DNA from 3 places in the Thalassotalea coralli genome. Region 3 is predicted to be linked to each of the others. Evidence: predicted binding sites of a transcription regulator. Region 3 holds the regulator's gene; each other region holds the start of a gene.
The links. The regulator FliA, encoded in region 3, starts transcription of late flagellar genes. The targets are predictions, from matches to a motif close to CTAAAGNTNNNNNNNNNNNNGCCGATA.
Positions count from the first base shown of each region.

Region 1 (3,260 bases), on a different contig from region 3:
TTTTGTTGAGCGCCTTGTAAACCTAATAATGCAGGGTAAGTACTTTTATTCGCGGCAAGGTCAGAGCCAGCAGGCTTTCCGAGCTCTTCTTCACTAGAGGTTATATCGATGATATCGTCTCTTACTTGATACGCTAAACCAACGCACTTTGCGAATTCTATCAGTGCCGATTGCTGCTCTTTGGTAATGTTTTCAGCGCACTCTGAGGCCATCAAGACACTTGCTTCTAATAAAGCGCCTGTTTTTAACGCGTGTAACTGCTCTAATTGCTCTAGAGATATTTCTTTATCTGTTGCAGCCAAATCCATTGCTTGTCCACCACACATTCCTTGGTAACCACTGGCGGTAACTAAGTGCTGGACAAGTTTAATTTGCTTAGTCGCAATATGCTTGGAAAAAGGGTGATTTGCTAAAATATCAAACGCAAGTGTTTGCAAACTATCGCCAGCTAAAATCGCGGTAGCCTCATCGAAGGCTTTATGGCAAGTAGGCTGACCACGACGTAAATCGTCATCGTCCATGGCAGGTAAGTCGTCATGTAATAAAGAATAAGCGTGGATGCATTCTAGCGCCGCTGCAATGCCATCTATGTCTTGTAGCGATACATTAAGCGCTTTACCCGTCGTATATGCTAAATAAGGACGCATACGTTTGCCGCCGATAAGAAGCCCGTATCGCATTGCTTCTAGCAACTTAGGATCGTTAACAGTTAAGCTATCTAATTTGTTCGTTAAGTATTGATTAACGCGCTCTTGCAAATCAGGTAAGTCTGACAAACGAGTCACTATGCATCCTCGTTGTTATCAAAAGGAGTGAGTTGCGCTGATTGGTGACGTTGCATAAGAATCTGAACTTTTTGCTCTGCGTCTTTAAGCTTTTCTTGGCTTACTTGACTCAGTGACAGGCCGCGCTCGAATAGTGCCATAGACTCTTCCAACGGAAGTTCGCCGCTTTCTAAGCCATTTACGATCATTTCAAGTTCTTTTAACGCTTCTTCGAAGGATAAATTTTCTATTTTTTTACGGGCCACGAGCGTCTCATTTGAGTCAATTTATTAGAATACCGCGCAAGGTACCTTAGCTTAAAGGTTTGGTCAACAACTGCTGATTCCACGATTAAAATCAAATAATCGCTATAAATAAGTTAAGTTATTGAACATTCGGACGATAATATTAACATAGAATATAAAAGACTAATTGAATTAATTGCTGTTTCATTTTGCGCAATTTAAAAAGAGTGTTAAGACCAAAGTAACGAATTTAAGCGAATAATGGGTCTGTTAAAGCCGAAGGTAAGCTAAACTCTTTTAGTCGATAAAATAAGCGTGAATTGCTGTCGCGCGATATGCAACTATTGGTTATTATCAATAATAAAATAGAACATAAAGCAGGTTTTCGGAGGTATTTGTGGATTTAGCGAGCTTACTAGGTGTTGTAGGTGCTATTGGTTTGGTGGTTCTAGCGATGATTATGGCTGGTGACATCAACATGTTTATCGATGGAAAGTCTGTACTAATCGTTATTGGTGGTTCTTTATTTGTTGTACTTGCTAACTTTAATTTAGGCCAGTTCCTCGGAGTGGGTAAAATTATCGGTAAAGCCTTTATGTTCAAAATTGAAAAGCCTGAAGAGCTTATTGAGAAATCGGTAGAAATGGCTGATGCGGCTCGTAAAGGTGGCTTCCTTGCACTAGAAGAAGCTGAAATATCAAATGCTTTTATGCAAAAAGGCGTTGATATGTTGGTAGATGGTCACGACGCTGACGTTGTGCGTAGTACGCTACAAAAAGATATCAATTTAACGACCGAACGCCACGAAACAGGCATTAGTATTTTGTCTGCACTTGCCGATATCGCTCCTGCAATGGGGATGATAGGTACACTAGTTGGTCTTGTTGCCATGTTATCAAACATGGATGACCCAAAGGCAATCGGCCCTGCGATGGCGGTTGCACTATTAACAACACTTTATGGTGCTTTCTTAGCGAACGTTATCGCTATTCCAATTGCCAACAAGCTAAAGCTACGTATGGCTGAAGAGAAAATGAACCAAGAGCTGATCTTAGATGCTGTTTTAGGTATTCAAGATGGGCAGAATCCTCGTGTAATTGAAGGCTTGCTGAAAAACTATTTACCAGAGAGTAAGCGAACAATCGATACGACTGAGGAATAGAAGGAACACATTATGGCTAATCCTCCAGAGTGTAAATGTCCACCGCCCGGCCTACCGCCATGGATGGGGACGTTCGCTGACTTAATGTCTCTGTTGATGTGTTTCTTCGTTCTATTATTGTCATTCTCTGAAATGGACGTTTTAAAGTTTAAGCAAATTGCGGGTTCCATGAAGTTTGCTTTTGGTGTTCAGAATAAAATAGAGGTAAAAGACATTCCAAAAGGCACCAGTATCATTGCGCAAGAGTTCCGCCCAGGTAAGCCTGAGCCAACGCCGATTGAAGTGATTCAGCAACAAACCGTTGAAATGACACAACAGATGCTTGAATTCCAAGCGGGTGATGAAACTTCCGCAGGTGGTCGCCAAGAGCAACGTGGTACAGAACGTGGTGGTCAATCACAAAGTACCGCCGATGAAATGTCAGCTCAAGCGCGTCAAAAAGCCAGTGATGAATTAGAACAAGCGTCGCAAGAGCAAGTAAATGAACTTGTTAAGAAAATTGCGGAGCAGTTAGAACAGCAAATTCAAGATGGTGCGATAGAATTAGAGCAGCTTGGACAACAGGTGATTATTCGCATTCGCGAGAACGGCTCCTTTCCTTCAGGCTCAGCCTTTCTGCAACCTAAGTTTCGACCTATCATCCGTGAAATTGGTGAGTTATTAAATACTATTCCTGGCGAAATCATGGTGTCAGGTCATACCGATAACCAAGGTATTAGCTCAGAACTGTTTAGTTCTAACTGGGATTTATCAAGTAAGCGTGCTGTGGCTATTGCTCATGAGTTGGTAAAAGTTGATGGCTTTGATCAATCACGGATGACTGTGGCTGGTCATGCCGATGGTAAACCTTTAGTACCTAACAATAACAATTTGAACCGTCGCCGTAATCGACGCGTTGAAATTGCAATTAGCCAAGGTAAGCCAAAAGAAACTGAGCCTTATTCAGTTATTAGTAAAGATAACAACTAAAACAAGCTAATTTTCATATAAAAAAGGATCGCAAGGTGATCCTTTTTTATTACTGTTACCGTAACAGTATCGTGCAATCACAACTTTTTTTAGCAACAAATCTCTGCTTAATGTATAATC
Region 1 covers NZ_JBVVBK010000004.1:154,822-158,081, forward strand. Annotated here, with positions in the region: gene ispA ((2E,6E)-farnesyl diphosphate synthase) at 1-785, opposite strand, end outside; gene xseB (exodeoxyribonuclease VII small subunit) at 785-1,030, opposite strand; gene pomA (flagellar motor protein PomA) at 1,407-2,171, shown strand; gene ACOB80_RS11710 (flagellar motor protein MotB) at 2,184-3,140, shown strand.
Region 1: the regulator FliA is predicted to act here: its motif matches at 1,143-1,169, upstream of pomA (flagellar motor protein PomA).

Region 2 (3,260 bases), 740 kb from region 3:
GTGCTCAATACATGCTATATGGAAACTTGTCTAGCATAGTCAAAACTAATAAAGATAAATCAGATGTTTACTACAAGTTTACTTTGCGCTTGATGGATCTAGAAAGTGGCTTAGTTGAATGGGCAGATGAAACTGAAATTCGTAAAACACGCACTAAACAGCGTGTTGGTTGGTAAAGTAGGAAACACAAGATGAAATATTTCGCTTCGTTAATTTTACTTCTTTTTAGTTCGCTAAGCTTCGCTGCAGATTATGATCGAAACAAGGCAGTTCCAGTTGAGAAAGTGCTGTTCGGTCAGGTAGATTCAGTTCGTATTGTAACGAGTAAAGATATTATTCGTGACGAGAAGAATGGCTGGCGAACCTTTGGTGGTGCTTTAATTGGCGGTGCTATAGGTCATCAGTTTGGTGGCGGTTCTGGAAAAGATGTTGCCACTATTTTAGGGGCGATAATTGGCGCTTCTGTTGCTGATAGTAATCAGCAAAGGTATCAAGAAGTTATTTATCAATTGGTTGAATTACTTATTACCGTAGAGAGTGGCGAGCAGTATATGGTCATTCAGGATCAAGACCCTAATATGGTTTTTGCATCGGGCGATCAGGTGCGCTTAGTATACTTAGCCAATGATACCGTCCGAATAGATAAGTCTTATTAGACTTATCTATTCCTTACTCCTTTGAGTTTGAATAATTTAAAGGAGAGCCCCTTCTTTATAAATGTATAAAATTTGAACTACACTTGGTTTAGGTGGTTGTTATATCAATGACATTAAATTGGTATTAAATGTATGGAGTGTTATGGAGTTACCTAAACCTATTTATGAAAATTTACCTTACCTATATTTTTTGATGAGTGGTGGGCTATTAGTCGTCGGTGAGAGCTTGCCAATTATATTTTCTTCAGCAATTTTCTATATTGCGGGTTGTATCGTGTTAGTGACGCGCTCCTCTTTTAGGCGCAAAGATAAACCGAATAGAAGAAAAACGTCGGCGCTGTTTCCTGAAGCCGTGTATGAATATCTACCATATTGCTATATCGCAGTGGGCATTTTTTTACTGATGGCAACAGATCATCGTGGTTATCAATTTACAGCTTTTTGCGTACTCGTTTGGGGTGTAAGAAATATTACTTGTCGTCACCACAATCGACTTCGCTAGTAGTATTATCATCGCTTTTTTCGGCGTCATCTAATTCTGGTAAAGGCCAGCCACCTAATGACTGCCATTTATTAACGATATGACAAAACAGCTCGGCTGTTTTTTCAGTATCATAAAGAGCGGAATGCGCTTCTTGGTTATTGAAAGATAGTCCTGCTGCTTGGCAGGCTTTAGCTAAAACTGTTTGCCCAAGTGCTAGCCCTGAAAGCGTTGTCGTGTCAAAACTTACAAATGGATGAAATGGTGAGCGTTTAATAGAGCATCGCTCCGTTGCTGCGTTAACAAAACCCAAATCAAATGCTGCATTATGGGCTACCATAACAGCTCGCTTACAACCCGCAGCTTTCATCTTCTTTCGGATCATTTTAAAGGTTTCTTTTAACGCTTCCTCTTCGCTTACCGCTCCACGTAAAGGATTTGTTGGGTCAATCCCTGTAAACTCTAGTGCTGCTGGCTCTAAATTAGCGCCTTCAAACGGTTCAATGTTAAAGTGAATGGTTTGGTCTAAAGAAAATAACCCAGTGTTTTCATCGTAATTTAGTGTAGTTGCTGCCAGTTCAAGAAGAGCATCGGTTTTCGCGTTGAAACCTGCTGTTTCAACGTCAACGACTACTGGAAAATAACCACGGAATCTATCTGAAAAGTTATAAACGTGAGAAGGCGTGGCTTGGTTCTGAATATCAGTCATTGTATTACTTTACTGCAGCTTTACTATTTGTTTGTTTAAGGGCGGCTATTATGTCAAAAAACATCGCCAGTGAACATCTGCTCGTTACTATTAAATGAGAAAATAGTTTTCTTGCCTATAATTAATGTTAAAGTAACTGTTAATTGTGCCGATACTGTTAACACGCCAATAAAAATTGTTCAGTGACTATGAAAAAAGTATTGTTAACTACTCTTCTTGCGCTAACTGTAACCTCTTCTCACGCTGGGATGAGGCAATATCAAGCTGAAATTGCTAGCTCTAAATGGCAAATGACTGATAACTCAAGACTAGCTTGTACACTGTCGCATCAAATTCCGAATTACGGCGAAGCTAAGTTCGTATCAACAGCGAACCGTAATACTAATATGATGTTTGAGCTTGATATGTTGATGTTGCCTGATAGCTACTCATTAGCACAAGTGAAAAGTGTCGCGCCGAATTGGCGACCTGGAAAATCTGGTCGTGTATTGGCTGACATGAAGTTATATAAACAATTTTCACCAGATTTATCCAAGAAAGTTGCTTGGACTATGTTGTCTGAGTTGGAAAAGGGCATGAACCCAACCTTTTACTATGACGACTGGTACAACGATCAAGATAAAGTGTCGGTAGCCTTGTCTTCTTCTAAATTTCATAAAGCTTATAGAGACTTTGTATCGTGTGTAGGAAATTTACTTAACTACAGCTTTGAAGATATCTCTTATACGGTTTTAAATTTCGAATTTGGCTCGGATGATTTTACCAAAGCGTCTAAGCGAAGAATCGCAATGATCAAAGAATATTTGATGTTGGATCAAGAATTAGATTTAGTGTTAATTGACGGCTTTACTGACAGTTATGGTGCTCGTAATATTAACCAAAAAACATCTGAAAAGCGTGCTAACAAAATTAGACAGTATTTTATTGATAGTGGTGTTGAACCAAGTCGCATTGAAGCAAGTGGCTACGGAGAGAAACGACACATTGCCTCGAACCAAACCGTTTTAGGTCGAGCTAAGAACAGACGTGTTGTTATTCGAATGGATAAGCCTTAAAAAATAACTGAAAAATTTAAGTTAAGAAAAGCGCCGTTGGCGCTTTTTTTGATCGAGACAAACATCAAGAGAAATTGCTTACTTTGCTATTCTCTGTCTTTGAAACGACTTAACAGCACGGTAATGACGAAATAAAACAAACCAGCAACCGCACCATAAACGTGAGCATCAATGGCTACGTTTGCTTCTATTAAGTTCATTAATTCTTGATTTGGTCCTGCCAATTGCTCGTAGATGAGTTTTATTATTACTCCTCCTAGCAACAGGTAACCGGTTTTTTCACCTACACTGATGTCCTTTAGTGCACCCCAAACAAAAAAACCATGGAGAATACCTGAGAGTCCTACATAACGTTCCAT
Region 2 covers NZ_JBVVBK010000001.1:1,107,341-1,110,600, forward strand. Annotated here, with positions in the region: gene lpoB (penicillin-binding protein activator LpoB) at 1-176, shown strand, start outside; gene ACOB80_RS04880 (outer membrane lipoprotein) at 192-656, shown strand; gene ACOB80_RS04885 (hypothetical protein) at 799-1,158, shown strand; gene rnt (ribonuclease T) at 1,127-1,846, opposite strand; gene ACOB80_RS04895 (flagellar protein MotY) at 2,035-2,901, shown strand; gene rrtA (rhombosortase) at 2,988-3,260, opposite strand, start outside.
Region 2: the regulator FliA is predicted to act here: its motif matches at 1,974-2,000, upstream of ACOB80_RS04895 (flagellar protein MotY).

Region 3 (3,260 bases):
CCTTGTAAAATTACATCCATTAATTCAGGAGTTACAGAGCGCTGACCATTACGCAAGATGTCAAATATGTTCTCTGCGCCATGACACACATCCACAAGTTCAGTTAATGATAGAAAGCCTGCGCCACCTTTAACCGTATGAAATCCACGGAAAATAGCATTGAGCAGATCAGCATTGTCTGGATCATTCTCTAGCTCAACAAGTTGCTCTGATAAGCTCTCGAGTATTTCACCAGCTTCAATTAAAAAGTCCTGAAGAATTTCTTCATCTGCTTCATAAGACATCAAGCAACTCCTATTAAAAACCTAAACTCGACAATAAATCATCGACATCGTCCTGATCGGCGACAACATCATCTCTTTCTTCTGTATTTACAATTGGCCCTTCAACTAGATTTTCTCCTAGTGTCGGAGTACCTTTTTGTCTGACATCATCTTGGTTTACACCAAACGCTGTCAGCATATTAATTAAACTATCTTCAACTTCACGTACAAGATCTATAACTTTGCGAATAACTTGACCGGTTAAATCTTGGAAATCTTGAGCCATGAGCACATCGGTCATTAGACCGTGCATTCGCGTAGTTTCTTCATCAGTTGTTTTGAGCAAGATATCAATGTCTTTACATAACGCTTTAAACTCTCCCACATTGAGATCGTTATGCATTAACTTGGACCAAAGCGGTTTTACGGTACTTATCTGCTCTTGAATTTTATCGACCACGGGAAAGATAGATTCGACCGCATCCATCGTTTTATTAGCCGCATCTTCAGTACGGCTAATAACATAATTCAGGCGCTCCTTTGCATCCGGAATGTCTGCAGTAGCAAGATCATTAAGGCGAGAATCTAACTGAAAGTTCATTAACGAGTCATGTAATTGACGAGTTAACTTACCTATTTCAGCAAACAATTCAGAGTTAATTGGGTTCTGAATCTCAGCAATTAGCTCATCAGCTTTATCTTGCTGGCCAGTCTCCAAATACTCCACCAACATTTTGGCTTGTTCCAACGATACATGGACACCGTTACTTATACTCATCCAAGGTCCTTATACAGACAAAATGGCTTATGCTAAACGTTCGAAAATTTTATCTAACTTAGTTTTCAACGTCGCTGCAGTAAATGGCTTAACGATATAACCGTTAACACCCGCTTGAGCTGCCATAACAATCTGCTCTTTTTTCGCTTCCGCTGTAACCATTAATACTGGTATATGAGAAAGGCTTGCATCTGCACGAATTGCTTTTAACAAATCGATGCCTTGCATACCTGGCATGTTCCAGTCTGTCACAACAAAATCAAAATCGCCTTCCTTAAGCATAGGTAACGCCGTACTACCATCATCGGCTTCTTGAATATTAGTGAAACCTAAATCACGTAATAAGTTTTTTACGATACGTCTCATCGTTGAAAAGTCATCAACAACAAGTACTTTCATATTTTTATCCAAGGCACCCTCCAGGGACTTATTTAAAATGCTTCTATTAATATTGTACTTAACTTTGCCAAGATTGCATACGCGCTTTTAATCGATGTAACGCTTGGCTATGTATTTGACTGACTCTAGACTCGCTAACATCGAGTACTTGGCCAATCTCTCTTAAGTTTAATTCTTCATCGTAATATAGTGACAGTACTAAAGCTTCTCGCTCTGGTAAAGTAGTAATGCACTCTGTTAACGATTTTTTAAAGATTACTTGTTCTATATCTTGATACGGATCATCATTATTTTTATCTTCAAACCCTGCAATAGCATCTTCGCTAATACCTAGGTCATCAATGCCAATAATTTTCCCACAATTTACTTCATTAAGAATATGATGGTATTCACCTAAGGAAATATCAAGTTTTTCAGCCACTTCAGCATCAGAAACATCGCGACCTAACTCTGCTTCAAGGGTACTTATGGCTTCAGTTACCATGCGGCTATTTTTGTGAACTGAGCGTGGAGTCCAGTCTCCACGGCGAATTTCATCTAGCATTGCCCCGCGAATGCGGATGCCGGCAAAGGTTTCAAAACTAGCACCTTTGGTTTGGTCAAAATTATTAGCAGCCTCTAATAAGCCGATCATGCCCGACTGGATCAAATCGTCAACGATAACACTCGCAGGAAGTCGAGCAAGCAGGTGATAAGCGATCCTTTTCACCAAAGCACTATGCTGTTCAAGCAAAGCACCTTTGTCGATATGTGAACTGTACGTAGTTGCTTTAACCAAAATAGGGAATTCTCGTTAACTAACTTTCAATTAGCTGTTCAATGAAAAACTCTAAATGTCCAGACGCTTGGCTAGGGATCGGCCATTTTGCTACTTTACTTGCCAATGCTTTGAATGCACGAGAGGCAGGAGAGTCTGGAAACGCTTCAACAATGGCTTGCTGTTTTCTCACTGATTTTCGAATATTTTCATCAAAGGGAATCACGCCAACTAATTCCAGCGCCACATCGAGGAATCGATCAGACACTTTCGCAAGCTTACCAAATAGCTGTTGCCCTTCTTTTGGGCTTCGCACCATATTGGCGACTACTTTAAATTTAAAAACTTCATGATCGCGACTCAACAACTTCATTAATGCATAACAGTCAGTTATGGATGTTGGTTCGTCACAAACGACTAAAAGTACATCTTGTGCAGCTCTTGCAAAACTCAACACCATATCTGAAATACCCGCCGCTGTATCGACGATAAGCACATCAAATTTTGTTTGCATGTCACTGAATGCTCGAATTAACCCAGCATGCTCAGATGGCGTTAAATCTACCATAGACTGAGTTCCAGAGGTTGCTGGAATAATTTTTATACCTGCCGGCCCTTCGATAATGATGTCGTCTAATTCACATTCACCAGACATAACGTGAGACAAATTCTTTTTAACACGTAGACCTAACATCACATCAACATTTGCCAAACCTAAATCGGCATCTAGCACTAGCACACGTTTACCCATTTGTGCCAAGGCTATTGAGGTGTTTAACGATACATTGGTCTTACCGACACCACCTTTTCCACCTGAAACTGCTATGACTTTAATTTGATTCTGTTGCTGCATTTTTCTTAAGCCACTCGCTTGATCTATCATTCATTCTACTCTAACAAGGGGGAACTGCTACATACCTACTGCATAAGAAGTCGGTGCTTGACGCCAATTGTTTTGGCGGTTGATTCGCGCTGCTAATTTATCTGCAAGGGTAACCAACTTTTCAGCATTTGCAACCTTAATATCTTCAGGAACTCGTTGACCGTCAGTAAGATAACCGAT
Region 3 covers NZ_JBVVBK010000001.1:362,501-365,760, reverse strand. Annotated here, with positions in the region: gene ACOB80_RS01595 (chemotaxis protein CheA) at 1-284, opposite strand, end outside; gene ACOB80_RS01590 (protein phosphatase CheZ) at 298-1,041, opposite strand; gene cheY (chemotaxis response regulator CheY) at 1,069-1,452, opposite strand; gene ACOB80_RS01580 (RNA polymerase sigma factor FliA) at 1,499-2,221, opposite strand; gene ACOB80_RS01575 (MinD/ParA family protein) at 2,238-3,080, opposite strand; gene flhF (flagellar biosynthesis GTPase FlhF) at 3,108-3,260, opposite strand, start outside.